2 regions of the Cohaesibacter sp. CAU 1516 genome follow, and region 1 is predicted to be linked to the other one. Evidence: riboswitches for the same ligand, from Rfam matches in the RefSeq annotation. Region 1 holds a riboswitch; the other holds the start of a gene.
What was found. A riboswitch is a leader RNA that binds a small molecule or an ion and turns the genes downstream of it on or off. The one in region 1 is predicted to bind S-adenosylmethionine.
Positions count from the first base shown of each region.

Region 2: another riboswitch for S-adenosylmethionine. It lies ahead of FDK21_RS09955 (O-succinylhomoserine sulfhydrylase); the one in region 1 lies ahead of FDK21_RS12790 (hypothetical protein).

Region 1 is NZ_VANT01000004.1:258,775-265,635, forward strand. Features, by position in the region: gene FDK21_RS12775 (hypothetical protein) at 1-305, shown strand, start outside; gene FDK21_RS12780 (group III truncated hemoglobin) at 287-847, opposite strand; gene FDK21_RS12785 (ChbG/HpnK family deacetylase) at 876-1,634, opposite strand; SAM-I-IV-variant riboswitch at 2,718-2,829, shown strand; gene FDK21_RS12790 (hypothetical protein) at 2,912-3,271, shown strand; gene FDK21_RS12795 (glycoside hydrolase family 3 N-terminal domain-containing protein) at 3,322-4,422, opposite strand; gene hisG (ATP phosphoribosyltransferase) at 4,567-5,547, opposite strand; gene FDK21_RS12805 (ATP phosphoribosyltransferase regulatory subunit) at 5,559-6,701, opposite strand; gene hisS (histidine--tRNA ligase) at 6,762-6,861, opposite strand, start outside.
Region 2 is NZ_VANT01000003.1:54,173-61,033, forward strand. Features, by position in the region: gene FDK21_RS09940 (YigZ family protein) at 1-350, opposite strand, end outside; gene FDK21_RS09945 (2'-deoxycytidine 5'-triphosphate deaminase) at 350-1,447, opposite strand; gene FDK21_RS09950 (peptidoglycan-binding protein) at 1,710-2,255, shown strand; SAM riboswitch at 2,364-2,443, shown strand; gene FDK21_RS09955 (O-succinylhomoserine sulfhydrylase) at 2,521-3,714, shown strand; gene FDK21_RS09960 (thioesterase family protein) at 3,798-4,238, shown strand; gene FDK21_RS09965 (hypothetical protein) at 4,316-4,504, opposite strand; gene FDK21_RS09970 (YeeE/YedE family protein) at 4,507-5,634, opposite strand; gene FDK21_RS09975 (rhodanese-like domain-containing protein) at 5,639-6,577, opposite strand.

The DNA.
Region 1 (6,861 bases):
GCTGGCATGGCCTTTCGCTGGCAGTGGACCGTCAGACGCTGGATGATGCCTTTGCATCGGTTCAGATGACGATGGACGCACTTGATGTAAGCGAATGGAACCGGGCCATCAGCCAGAGCGGTACGGCCCGTATTCCCATGCGGGGACATACAGGGCTGTTGCAGTTGCAGTTGGGACCGGCGCAGGATCCGGCTCTGTTGCGGCTGCTGCAGATTGGCTCACAGCTTCATTGCGGCCAGGATCTAGCCTTTGGACTGGGGCGCTATGAGCTGTTCCTGACTGCCGATCAGGACTCGTCCTGTTGATCCTTGCGGCGGACGAAAGCGAGGAAGTCCTTCGACATGACACCGTGATCAAAGGCATCGGGTGGCGCGATCCGACCTTGCATAAACACTGCCATTTGCAAGGTCTTGGCGATGGTCTCCGCCCGGCTGATATAGAGATCCGCCGCCGCCTCGGGACACAGATCACGCGCGGTTTGGCGGAACAGGGTCAACCAGTCGGCGAAGTCTTCCGGATCGAGCCCCTCGAGCTTGAGATGGGCAGGAACAGGCTTGCCGCCATATTCCCGCGTCTGCATCAACATTGAGCGCCAGAATGCCTTCATCCGGTCCAGATGCTCAGGCCACTCCATGCTCAGGCCACCGGCAAACAACATGGCCAGCCGGGGATGCTGGCGGACCTTGCCGTAAAATGTGTCGACCAGATCCGAGACCTGCTGCTCGGTGATGGATGCGTGGAGCGGTTTGCCGGTACGTTGCTTTCTCACCAGAGGACGCCCGACCAACTCTTCGCTGGTAGCCGTGTGGGGGGCCTTGCCGAGATCGTTGTCGTCTTCCTGCTGCATATCACTTTCTTTCCCGCAAGCCAGTATTCTAGGTGTTGAACCAATCCATTTGATCAAAACGCCTTCCCGGGTCATTGTCAAAACGCTCGAGCCGAGCCCGGTCACGTTCCTCGTCAAGAGAGGGGCGCACTGCGTACCATATCTGGGTGTCTTGTCGCCAGCTGGATTTCTGAGGCAGTCGTTTGAACTGTTTGACTTCCACCAGCATCCGGCGGTTCCAGCTCTGGGCCTGATGCAGATCGCTATGCCAAACGAAACGGCGTGCCATTCTTTCACGCAAACCACCGGGCCGTGACAGGGTGGGCACAACCATGGCAATGGATCCGAGATTGAAATGCCCCAGACTGGCAGTCGCTCCCAACACTGCCGGTGCAAACATTATGATGGCCTCTTCCAACAGAATGAAAGCCGGCGATCTGCCCATATGCGCAATGAATCGCTTGATCTGGGTACGGAACTCCCCTTCCAAAATGCGCGCATCCAACCCGCCAAACCGCGCGGCAGCAATCAGATCCTGCCGACGCGGCAGTGATCCCTCAGAAAGGCGGTTGGCTGGAGCAAAGCCACTGCTCAACGGAGAGAATGCGCCTGTCAGGCTCAGATGCATTCCGATGACAGCTGACAGAGCCGGATTTTCGACCACCTCCTCGCGCAAGAGCCGAGCACTCTGGGGCCAAAGGTCCGACACAGGCAGACAGGCAACCGCTCCGAGAACCTGATGCCGCACGAGCTGCAGAACGGCCTTGTTGATGCCATCGGTCATCGCATAGTCCAGAGCACAGAGCAAGGCGAGTCCTTTTCATTCTTCAGCCGGTTTGGGCACCATGCCAGTGCAACTCGACCCATCTCCAGACATAAACCGTTTCATATTGATGGTCAGTTGGCGCTTCTATTCCGCAGCATCAATAGGCTCTTGATCGAACCTGTGCAATATGTGTTTTCGGGCCGGAATGATTCGTTGACCTCAACGCGAGACCTATTTTTCTTCGTGCGTACAAGGCGATATCGACTTATTTCCGAAGCGGCGGGTTCAGAACTGTTAAAAACACCTTTTGACAACTGGGCAAGGCGATCGGGTCTGGTCAACAAATTGGGCTTACAAGACAGACCATTCCAAATGCAGGATGGTCTCAATATTTCGGCAGGAAACCTGCATGCGACCATGGGTCCTGAGATTTGAGTGAAGAAATTGGTATTTAAATTCCAATCCACTTACGTCATACTCAAATCTTCGCCTTCTCATATATGAGGTTATTTTTCCGCGCGCCCAATTGTTCGTGTAAATAAAAACAATAGTAAATTCAGGACTAAACCCCACCTTAACTCTCAGCATTCCAATGCACAGCCCAATTTCAGCCTATCAATTAATTTTTCAGTTTAAAAAAAATCATTTAACAATAACTAAAGTCATAATTACAGCCATACATCACTGAACAAAATTAAAATATGTTTTTATCAAATCACAATACTGTCAATTTATAAATATCATAAAATTATTTTCCTGTATTTTTATAGATATTCTTTTTATTGACTATTAAATACACTTTTCTCCTAACTTGATAAGGAAAAAATCTGGCCTTTTTCAAGAATTTCCCCGTAGAACCACTTTTACTATGGAAAAGTGATCTCCTGTAAAATATACTGAAACACGGAGAAACCAAGACTGCCCGACCGGCATTTGTCCCCCAAATCGATGCCGTATAGGAGCGCGGTTTCTCCCAAGACGGTCCCCACATCTAACCGTCACGAGAGGTCGTCGGCAACGACGGCCTCTTTTTGTTAACTGTTGCCCTTGCGCCACGCCAACAGCCTGAACAACCGCTTCTTCATTAAACCACCTTGATCTGGCCGCAATGTCGCCGTATGGTTTGGCCATCATCATGAGAAGGGCTGGCGCCCTCGCCAACCTGCCAACCGCGGCAAGGTGGCACCTATTACGGGATGTGGCGGCATCTTTGCAGACCGCGAAGATGGCGCAAACACGCGGATATTCCCATATCGTCGCCAGTCTTCCAAACCGTGTCAGGTGCACCAGGCGCTTTGACATGCAAGGAAGGAACAAAAATGTTTGAAGCAGCCGATTTCGATCGTCACCATTCTGCAGAGTCCGATTCCATTCTGGCACAAGGACATGGAAAACGGATTTCATCTCCCCTGAAAGCACCTGTCGATGCGACCGCCTATGAACGGGCGGTACGCACCATTCTCGAGGCTGGGTTCAAGGCGCGGGTGTTGTCCTGGCGATCTGCCTATGATCTGGGCGCACAGAACAATCTGTCCCTCGAAGCGCTGCGGGAGCGCGTCAGCCAATGCGTCCGGTTGATTGATGCCGGTCTGGGTTGTGCGATTGACGAAACCCTGTTTGCGGCTTTGGTTTTTCATTATGCTCCGCTTGCGCGCGGTATTGCCCGTCAGCCCCGTTGATCCAACTGTGTGCACGGGTCTCAACGCACCCTCAGCTCGGTCTGTCTTCATCAGGTTGAGCGGGAGCGCTGGATTTTGTCTGCCGATTGGAAAATCCGACCTTCCTGAATGCGCCCCTCGCGGATGGCCGAGCGGATCCAATCGACCGCTTCGGCCGGGTGATCCGGGTCGGGCTTGAGACTGTTGGATAAAAGCAGCAAGTCATAACCCGCTTCCACTGCTCTGAGCACCGCTTCACGGGGTTTGGCGACCTTGCGCACGGCTCCCATATCGAGGTCGTCAGTCATGGTCAAACCCTTGAATTGCAGGCCCCGCTGCAGCACATCCCGGATCAGGGTCCGTGAGAATGTGGTCAATTCACCATTGTCCTGCTGGGAAATCCGTACATAGAGATGACCGGTCATGATGATGTCGGCCAGCCCCTGTCGGACCAGCAAGGAGAAAGGTTTCAGCTCCTCCGGATCCCAACTGTCGCGAATGTCGACAAAGCCGTTATGGCTGTCCTTGTTGGACAGGCCGTGGCCGGGAAAGTGCTTCAGGGACGTGTTGATGCCATAGCGGCGATGGGCGCGGATGAAGGCAGCCGCATAGGCGACAACCGTATCAGCATCAGCGCTATAGGCGCGCAGGTTGCGGCCTATGACAGGATTGTAGGCACGATGAAGATCTGCAACGGGGCCCAGATTGAGCGTGAAGCCCATTTTGGCCAGTTCGCGGGCCGCCACTCCATAAAGTTTTTCTGCACCCGCCACATCTCTTGTCTGGGCGACACGCAAGGCAGACGGTAGACGCGTGAAGCCCTGCTTCTCGCGCAGGCGCTGAACAGCCCCACCTTCATGATCAACGGCAATATGGGTGACCTTGGCATTGTGAAACAGGTTGTTCAGCCCCTGCACATCACGACCCGAGCCAATATTGCCCGAGAGATAGACGACTGAAGAGGCCCTGCCCTTTGCCACATGATTGGCAATGGAGCGGGCAAAACGACCCTTGGCGCTCTTGCCGGAAAAGCCGATCATGATCAGACGCCCAATCGCCCGATCCAGATCAGCGGCATTGACGATGTCGGCCTTGATCAAGGCAGGCGCAGCAAGAGAACCGGCAGCCAGTTGCAAGGCCCGACGACGAGAAAGCAAGAAAGGCTGCTGCATGGATAGGTCCGCTGTTTGTGCCCGATGGATCCGCTTGGACGCGTCAAAACCAAGGCACAGGCGTGCTTGCATGATTCTGACGAGCCGATTTCGCTTCCCTTGAAGCCAGAGCTTTGAGTCGAAATCAAGGCTTCGGCAAAAAGCCTAGTCGTCGAGGCGCGCGATCAGGTGATCAAACAGCGGATTGGAGGCTTCGAAAATATAATCGAGGCTTTTGACCGACACTTCCGTCGCCCCCAAAGCCCTGAGGCGTGCGGCGATCGGATAGACGAAGCCTTCGGGCGCATGCAATGTGACGAACCCTTCCCCATGGCCGAGCGGCGCATAGACATTGGCGTCGGCAAATTCATCACAAATCTGCTGACTGACAGAGGCGGCATCAAAATGGGCGGCGGTGATTTCGCGCCGGGTGCGGGCAGCTTCCTCGGCCTGAATGCGATCGAGAATTTCGCTCAAGGCAAGGCGGGCCTCTTCGGACCAGTCCGCCGTGAGGGAGGCGACCAGATTGGCCTCGGAGCGCAAGATGACACCATCGTCCAAGATCTTGAGATTGTTGGCTTCAAGGGTCGAGCCGGTCGAGGTGATGTCGACAATCACATCTGCGGAGCCTGCTGCCGGAGCCCCTTCGGTCGCGCCAAGGCTTTCGACGATCTTGTAATCGACGATGCCGTGGCTGGCAAAGAAGCTGCGGGTCAGGTTGATATATTTGGTCGCGACCCGCAGCCGGTGGCCGTAGCGGGCCGGCATGTCGATGGCAACGTCGCCGAGATCTTCCATGGTGCGGACGTCGATCCATGCCTTGGGCAGGGCGATCACCACATTGGCGTGGCCAAAACCGAGCTTGATCAACAGATCGACATAGCGCTCCGGCGTGGTCAGATGCTCGCGGATCAGATCCTCGCCCGTCACCCCAAGATGGACGGAGCCGGCCTTCAGTTCCTTGGCAATTTCAGAGGCTGACAGGAAGGCGATTTCGACATTGTCGATGCCTTTGAGGTGACCGCGATAATTGCGTGCTCCGCCGGGACGGGCGACTTTCAGCCCAGCACGGGCGAAGAAGGCGTTGGCGTTTTCTTGCAGGCGGCCTTTGGAGGGCACGGCGATGATGAGAGGTGACTTGCTCATGATAATCTTCCCTAGCCCTCAGCTTTGTTCAAACGATCCAGCCAGATCACAAACCCGATGGCAGGCAGGGCCTCGAGCGAAAGATTTGCATCAACGCGCGGGGCCAACAGGCCCAGCAGGCGATCATAGCGCCCGCCACCGGCAACCGGGCTGGCTTCGCCTTCAAAATTCAGCTCGTAATTGAAGCCGGAATAGTAATCGAGGCGGCGGCCGAAATCGGCCTTGAAGCAGATGGGTGCATCGGAAGCAACAGACGCCTTGATCGCATCAACGCGCTCGGCAAACTGGCTCAAGGCGCCTCCCAACGGATTGCCTTCAGCCGCATCAAAGGCTTGCAACTGAGACAGGCTGTCATCAAGCGAACCGGAAATGGCGAGATAGCGAGAGATGGTGTCGATTTTCCCAGCGTCCCAGCCTGCATTGGCTGCCAGCTCGGCCTTTTCCATGTAACGCTCGGCAATGTCGCCGACAGACCGTCCGCCAACCGCCGCAAGGCCTGCAATATCGAGCATTTCCTCGACTGCGTCGCGCACGGCGGCAGGATCCTTGCCTTCGAGAATACGGGCAAGACCGGCAGAGGCGTCCTGATCATCCGCCCCACCCTGAGCCAGGCGCTTGAGCATCTTGTCGAGCAATGTCCGGTCGCCGAACGCCCCTTCAAGGCGGCGCTGCCAAACGGTTGGCGTTTCCAGCGCCGTCAACAAGGCCGAGAAGAGCGCATTGTCGCCAATGGTGACAATCGGGGTGCGGTTCGACAAGCTTTCGACAAGCTTCAAGGCCCCGGTGAGGCTGTTGGCGTCAAAGCTAACACCACCTTCAGGGTCGAACTGTTCAAGGCCCGCCTGCCAGCTTTCGCCGGGCAGATCGTCGCCACGCTGGCGGAAGACCGGACCAACACAGGCATAATTGGCAACTTGATCAATCGGGGCCGAGGAGAGATGGTGCAGGCAGGCAGGAATGGTGAATTCGGGCCGCAGCGCCATGGCTTCGCCATTGGCACCGGGGGCCACATAGAGCCTGCGACGGATGTCTTCCCCGATCAGATCGACAAAGACATCGGCATGAAACAGCACCGGCAGATCGATTGCGGTGGCACCTACGGCTGCAAATTGCTCGGTCAGCTCGGCCCGCATGGCATCGGTCATATAGGTCATGTCATCTCCTTACCCGGTTGCCCGGGGATCTTGGCGGCCCCTGTAGCCGCTGAGCCGAATTCACCCGGCAGCGTTGGCTGCAGAGCGGTCGGCGGCTTGGTCGGCCAGCATCTTCTTGACGGTATCCACCAGATCGGCAGTGGCCACTTCGACCTGTGCC
Region 2 (6,861 bases), on a different contig from region 1:
GCGCCGGAATAGGCTCTGGCCAATCCGCCCGCACCCAGCTTGGTACCTCCGAAATACCGCACCACGATCACCCCACAATCGATCAACTCGCGGCCAATCAGCACCTTGAGCATCGGCATGCCAGAAGTGCCAGCCGGTTCGCCATCATCCTTGGCGCCTTCCTCGATATGGTCGTCGTCATGAATGCGGCGAAAGGCGGTGACATGATGGCTGGCTTTGCGATGCTCAATGCGCAAGGCCTCCAGCCGGACCTCGAACTGATCAATCGGCACCAGAAAGGCCAGAAAACGTGATTTCTTCTCTTCCAGCTCGGCGTAAAATTCGGCTTCTATGGTCTTCAGTTCGGCCATCAGACGGCCTTGAAATGCTTGGATAGCTTCAAGCCCTGCGCCTGATAGTTGGAGCCGATGCCAGAGCCATAGAGCGCCGTTGGGCGGGCGCGCATTTTCTCATAGGCAAGGCGACCAATGATCTGGCCATGCTCGACAATGAAGGGCACTTCGTGGCTGCGCACTTCCAGCACGGCACGGCTGCCGGTGCCACCGACTTCGGAATGACCAAAGCCGGGATCAAAGAAGCCCGCATAATGGACGCGGAATTCGCCGACCAGCGGATCGAAAGGCACCATTTCGGCGGCATAGAGCGGCGGCACATGGACCGCCTCGTTCGAAACCAGAATGTAAAATTCATCCGGATCGAGGATCAACTCGCCCCGGCCACGGCCTGGGATCGGCTCCCAAAAATCGAGCATATCGAGGGCGTCGCGCTGGTCGACATCAATGACCGCCGCATGGCGTTTGGCGCGATAGCCGACAATGCCGTCGCCGGCCAGATCAATCGAGACCGCAATGCCATCGGCGATGAAGGGATCTTGACTGGCGACCAGTGTCTCAGCGGCATGGAGCGCGCGATGCTCTTCGTCGCTCAGCACCACCCGGCCCTGCCGGAAGCGGATTTGTGTCAGGCGCGAGCCTGCACGGGCAAAAATGGGAAAGGTGCGTGGGCTGACTTCCAGATAGAGCGGGCCTTGATAGCCTTTGGGGATCTTGTCGAACTGCTGCGCCCTGTCAGCAATGATGCGGGTGAAAATGTCGAGCCTGCCGGTCGAGCTTTTCGGATTGGCAGCGGCGGCAATGAAGTCGGGCAGTTTCAGACTTTCCATCAGCGGCACGATATAGACGCAACCGGTTTCCAAGACCGCCCCTTCGCTTAGATCAATCTGGTGGAGCTGCAGGTGATCAAGGCGCTCTTTGACGGACCGGTTGGGGCCGGGCAGGAACGAGGCCCGCACACGATAGGCGGTGGAACCGAGGCGCAGATCAAGGCTGGCTGGCTGGATCTGGTCAGCGTCTCGTGGCCTATCAAAACCAATCGCTTCGGCCTGGACCAGAGCGGCAATATCCGCATCATTCAAAATACCGGTGCCGGGAAAGGAAAGAGCGCTCATGGATCGGGCCTTGCAGGATGGAGTGGATTTGATTGTGTGTAGCAAGGGGAGAGAGGAGGAGCAATCGCGAACTTCGCCACTAAGTGGCAGATCGTCTGTTTGGGACGCCCTGAAGATGCTCTTCTCACACATATCTCTTGCCGCAATTCTGACAACCGCTATTGTGCTTACGGAGTTTCGCGGGCGGGTGCGAGTCGCACGCAATGAGTCAAATTTTTTCACGCATTTTGTCATTGCATTTGATCGAGCAGAGGAGAGATCAATGTCCATTTTGAAACGGGGCCTGAAAGGTGCACCGGTCAAGCGGTTGCAGGAAAAACTCGGCATTGATGCCGACGGGGATTTTGGTCCGGGCACTGAGAAAGCGGTCCGGGCGTTTCAACAGGCCAACGGCTTGGCGGTTGACGGCATTGCCGGGCCGGACACATTCACCGCCATGGGGCTGCATGAGCTGGTCTTGCTGCGGGTTGGCTCACGCGGGGCAGCGGTCAAGGCGTTGCAGGAAGATCTTGGCATCGGGGCTGACGGCATTTTTGGTGCTGGCACCCGCAAGGCGGTGATGGCATTCCAAGAAGAAAACGGCCTTGATGTTGACGGCATGGCTGGCCCTGCAACGCTCTCCAAAATGAAGAGCTTTGCCTCAGTGGTCACCGATGCGGTGGTTGAAAAAGCTGCTGTGAAAGCCGATGAAGAGCATTTTGAAAGCGAAGACCTGCCGGAACTAAAGGGTGCGGACGTGGTCAAGGGCTCGGTCGAGGCCGCCCCAGACAATTCCATCTGGGGCAAGGTTAAAGGCTGGTTCGGGTGAGATAGACGCCATTTGAAACCATTTCTGAAGAGAGACAACCACGGTTGCCTCCCTTCTTTTGTTCAAACCGCCAATTTGTTGACAGCCCTGCCCTTTCGCCTTATAAGCAATGCACTTCGTGGTCATTTGAGCCGGTCGGCTTGCCGCCACGTTAAATAAGGATGCTAAAAGGCCGGGGGACGAAGAGATGAACCCGGTCGTGCTTTAACAAGCGTTGCCGGGTTTTGTGTATCTGCTCCCGGCTTTGAAGAGACAGGATTGTGTTATGTCAGAGACCAAAAAGCCTTCCACCCTACGTCCGGCCACCGAGATGGTCCATGGCGGCGTGATGCGGTCCCAGTGGGGCGAGACATCCGAGGCTCTGTTCATGACGCAGGGCTATGTCTATGACAGCGCCGAAAGCCAGGAAGCCCGCTTCAAGGGCGAAGAGCCGGGCTATGTCTATTCGCGCTATGCCAACCCGACCATTTCGATGTTTGAAGAGCGGATGGCTCTGCTGGAAGGGGCTGAAGCGGCGCGCGGCACCGCCTCTGGCATGGCGGCTGTGACGGCGGCGATGCTGTCCTGCGTCAAGGCGGGCGACCATGTGGTTGCGGCCAGCGCCCTGTTTGGCTCTTGCCTTTATATTGTCAGCGAGCTGCTGCCGCGCTTTGGTGTGGAATGCACTTTGGTCGATGGCACCAATCTTGACGCATGGAAAGCGGCGATGCAGCCCAACACCCGCGCCTGCTTCCTTGAAAGCCCGACCAACCCGGTGCTCTCGGTGATTGATATTGCAGCCGTTGCCGCCATTGCCCATGAAGCCGGTGCACGGCTGGTGGTCGACAATGTGTTCGCCACGGCCCTCTGGCAAAGCCCGCTGGCGCTCGGCGCCGATGTGGTGATCTATTCGGCCACCAAGCATATTGATGGTCAGGGGCGTTGTCTGGGCGGTGTGGTGCTTTCCAGCGAGCAATTCATTGAAGAAGAACTCAAAGACATTCACCGGCATACCGGCCCATCCCTGTCGCCTTTCAATGCGTGGGTGATGCTCAAGGGTCTGGAAACCTTCCCGCTGCGCGTCAAGGAACAGACCCGCAGCGCCGGATTGCTGGCCGATCGGCTGGCCGGTCACAAGGCGATCGAGCGGATCTATTATCCGGGCCGCGACGACCATCCGCAGGCGGAGCTCTGCAAGCGGCAGATGCGCGGTGGATCGACCATGGTGGCGATTGATGTGGCTGGCGGCAAGGGCAAGGCCTTTGCGCTGGAAAATGCCCTCAAAGTGATCAAGATTTCCAACAATCTGGGCGATGCCAAGAGCCTGATCACCCATCCGGCCACCACCACCCACCAGCGTCTGGATGATGATCAGCTGGCCGCCGCTGGCATTGGCCAAGGCACGTTGCGCCTGTCGGTCGGTCTGGAGGATGTCGAAGATCTGTGGGACGATTTCGAGCAGGCTCTGGCGCGTCTTTGAGGGCATTTGTGGGACAAAATACCCACTTGCTTTTGCGGTTATCTTCGCCAGATTGGAGCTTTGATCAGATTAGCAGGTGGTTCATGTTTCCCGACCCGAAAATCCCGTTTGAACTCGACATCACCATTCAGCCCTCTGATATCGATGAGCTGGGCCATGTCAACAATACGGTCTATTTGCGTTGGGTGCAGGATGCGGCGGTGACCCACTGGGGTCATGTGGCGCGTCCGCATGAATTTAACAGCCTGTTCTGGGTCGTGATGAAGCACGAGATCGAATATAAAAGACAGACCTTCCTTGAAGATGATGTCTATGCCCGCACATGGATTGGCGGGCGGCAAAATCGGCATTTCGAGCGCTTCACCCATATTCTGCGCCGCAATGATGGCAAGCTGCTGGCCAAGGCACGCACCATGTGGGTGCCGATCAGCGCCGAAACGCGCAAGGCGGTGCCGCTGACCGACGAGCAGAAGGCCCGCTATTCGGTCGCACCGGATCAGCTTCACACGCTGGAAACCTATTGATGCAAAAAGCCTCCAAACAAAAAGCCCGGTGGGATGTCCCTCCGGGCTTTTCTTTTGTCTGATGATGTCAGCGCCGCTTATTTGCTGGGAGGCACCAAAGCGCAAAAGGCTCCGCTGGCGGCTTCGTTCGAACCCAAGGCGATGGCTGCGGGCGCGCTGTAAGGATTGAGCGGCTTGCTGTTGGACAGATCGACCGCCAAAATGGCCGCCAGTCCGGCAAAGGTGGCAAAAGCTGCCATGGCACGGCTTGTCACAAAATTGGCCATCATCAGCTCTCCAATCCAAACGGTTTGCGCAGGCGGATGCCGACCCAAGAGCCAGCAAAGGCGGTGGCGAACCAAACCCAGCCATGCAAGCTGCCGGTGGAAATGCCCGAGAAAAAGGCTCCCACGTTACAGCCCAGCGCAAGGCGCGAGGAGTAGCCCAGCAGGAAGCCCGCTACAATGGTGGCGATCCATGCCTTGAGTGGCAGTTTGGGGATTTGCGCCCCAAGACCTGAACGCCAGACGGCAATGATGAAGGCTCCAAGAATAATGCCCAGATTGGTCAGCGAGGTATAGTCGGTCAGCAGGCTGCTGATCAGCCGTTCGTGATGCACCTCGTTGGCCCAGAAAGGCGAGGCAGACAGGTCCGCGCCCAAGGCGGTGGAGACTTTTGCCCCCCAAAGGCCAAGGCCATAAACCACGCCCCATGGCTGCCCGGCAACGACAAAGTTGGCCAGAGCCAAAGCGGCCAGCAACAGAGCGGCAATGATCAGACGACGCGGGATCTTGCGGGCTTCCCTAGGGGCCAAGGCCCAGACCAGAAGGCCGATCAGGGCAAGGCCCGCAAGGGTGATGCCAAGGCCGGTGGTGCCTTCAAGCACGATCAACGGCAGGGAGCCCAGACCATTCCACCAGAGCAGATGGTAAGAGCCAGCAAAGGCACCGATGATGAAGAAGGGCAAAGCGACGACACTGACCGGGTTGCCACTGCCCGCATTGACCAAGGTGCCAGAGCCACAGCCCAAGACCAACTGCATGGCCATGCCAAAGACAAAGGCTCCACCAACCATGGCATAGCCGACAGCACCATGGGCACCGATCAGTTCGGGATTGTCTCCGGCCAGCAACGGGAAGGCCACCAGTGCCACCAGAGCAATGGCCAGCAATTGGGCGATCAGGCCAGCAGGTTCGCGGCGCAGGATCATCGCCCGCCATGGACCGGCAAAGCCGAAGCGCAAGCCTTCGAGCGTTAGACCGAAGCCAATGCCGATGGCCAGAACCAACCCGTAACGGACGCCCGCGGCGGCCATGAGAGCCAGAATGAAAAACAGGGCCACCCCGCCAAGGGCCGCACCTGAAAGAATGCGAGCCCCCTTTTTCGGGGGCTCGATGCTTGCTGTGATATCAGTCACCGGATTAGCTGCCCGTTACCTGTTTGATGAGGGTCTGGAACAGACCCGGGGTGTTGGCCATGTCGTGACCGGCATTGGAATAGCCAACGAGAGAATCTGGGTAGAGCTTCACATCGTCCAGTTCCGCCAGTTCAGACAAGGCGAACCAGTTGGTGGCAGCCCAGTGGCCGGTATTGCAGAAGCTGACCAGCTGTTCGCCACTTTTGAAACCAGCCTCGGCTGCCAGTGCCTTGGCTTTGGCAGCGTCCGCGATGACCGGCTTGCTGTCGAACCAGCTGGAATGGACGAAATATTCCGACTGCGGCAGTGTGCCTGGTTTGGCGGCTGCCGGGTGCTTCTTCTCGCCTTTCCAGAATTCTTCCGGACGGGCATCGACCAGACGGGCTTTTTCTTCGCCATTGACGATTTTCAGCACGTCATCGGTGGTCGCCAGCCACTGGCTGGAGAAGGTGACCTCGATGGTGCTCGGGGTCAGGCTTGCTGCCCCTTTGGCCAGTGGAAGGCTGGCTTCCGTCCAATTGTTCAGGCCGCCATTGAGAATGGACAGATCCTTGAAACCGGCGGACTTGAGCGTCCAGTAAACACGGGCAGCGGCACCGAAGTCGGAGATGTTGGCACCCTGATAGGCAATCACTGTGGCGCGGTCCTTGGTGGCGCCGATCTCACGCAGTACCTTTTGTAGATGCTCCGGGGAGACCAGTTTGCCGGGATTTTCCTTGGTGCCACGGAACAGGCCGTAAGGCGCATTCACAGCCCCTTGGATATGGCCCTGCTCAAACAGGCTGACGCCGTCTTTGCCTTTGCCACGAATATCGATGATCAGCGGATTGGCATCGGTTGTCGAAAGGGTCTGCGGGGAAACCAGCGGGCCAAAGGTTGCAGCGGCAACCGGCGCGGTCAACAGGCCAAAGGCGGCCAGGGCGAGGGTCATCAAATGTTTCATTATGCTTCTCCTGATCGGGTCGCAGCCAAGGGCCGCACCGCAATCGCGCTGGGGTTCGGGAGGAATGGGAGTGTGCGGGAACTGTTTTTGTTCTGGATGCCCCTGACGACATCCCCTTTGTTCGTTGCGGCCCATTGTGCATCTGATGCTAAAAAACGCAAGAAAGGCTATCTTAGAGTCATCGCGATGGAGGAAAAATCATTCCAATAGTCAGCTCTTAGTTGGGTTCAGTTACCCTATCTGACACCATGCGTCCGAAATTCAAGAAAATCATTCTATACTCC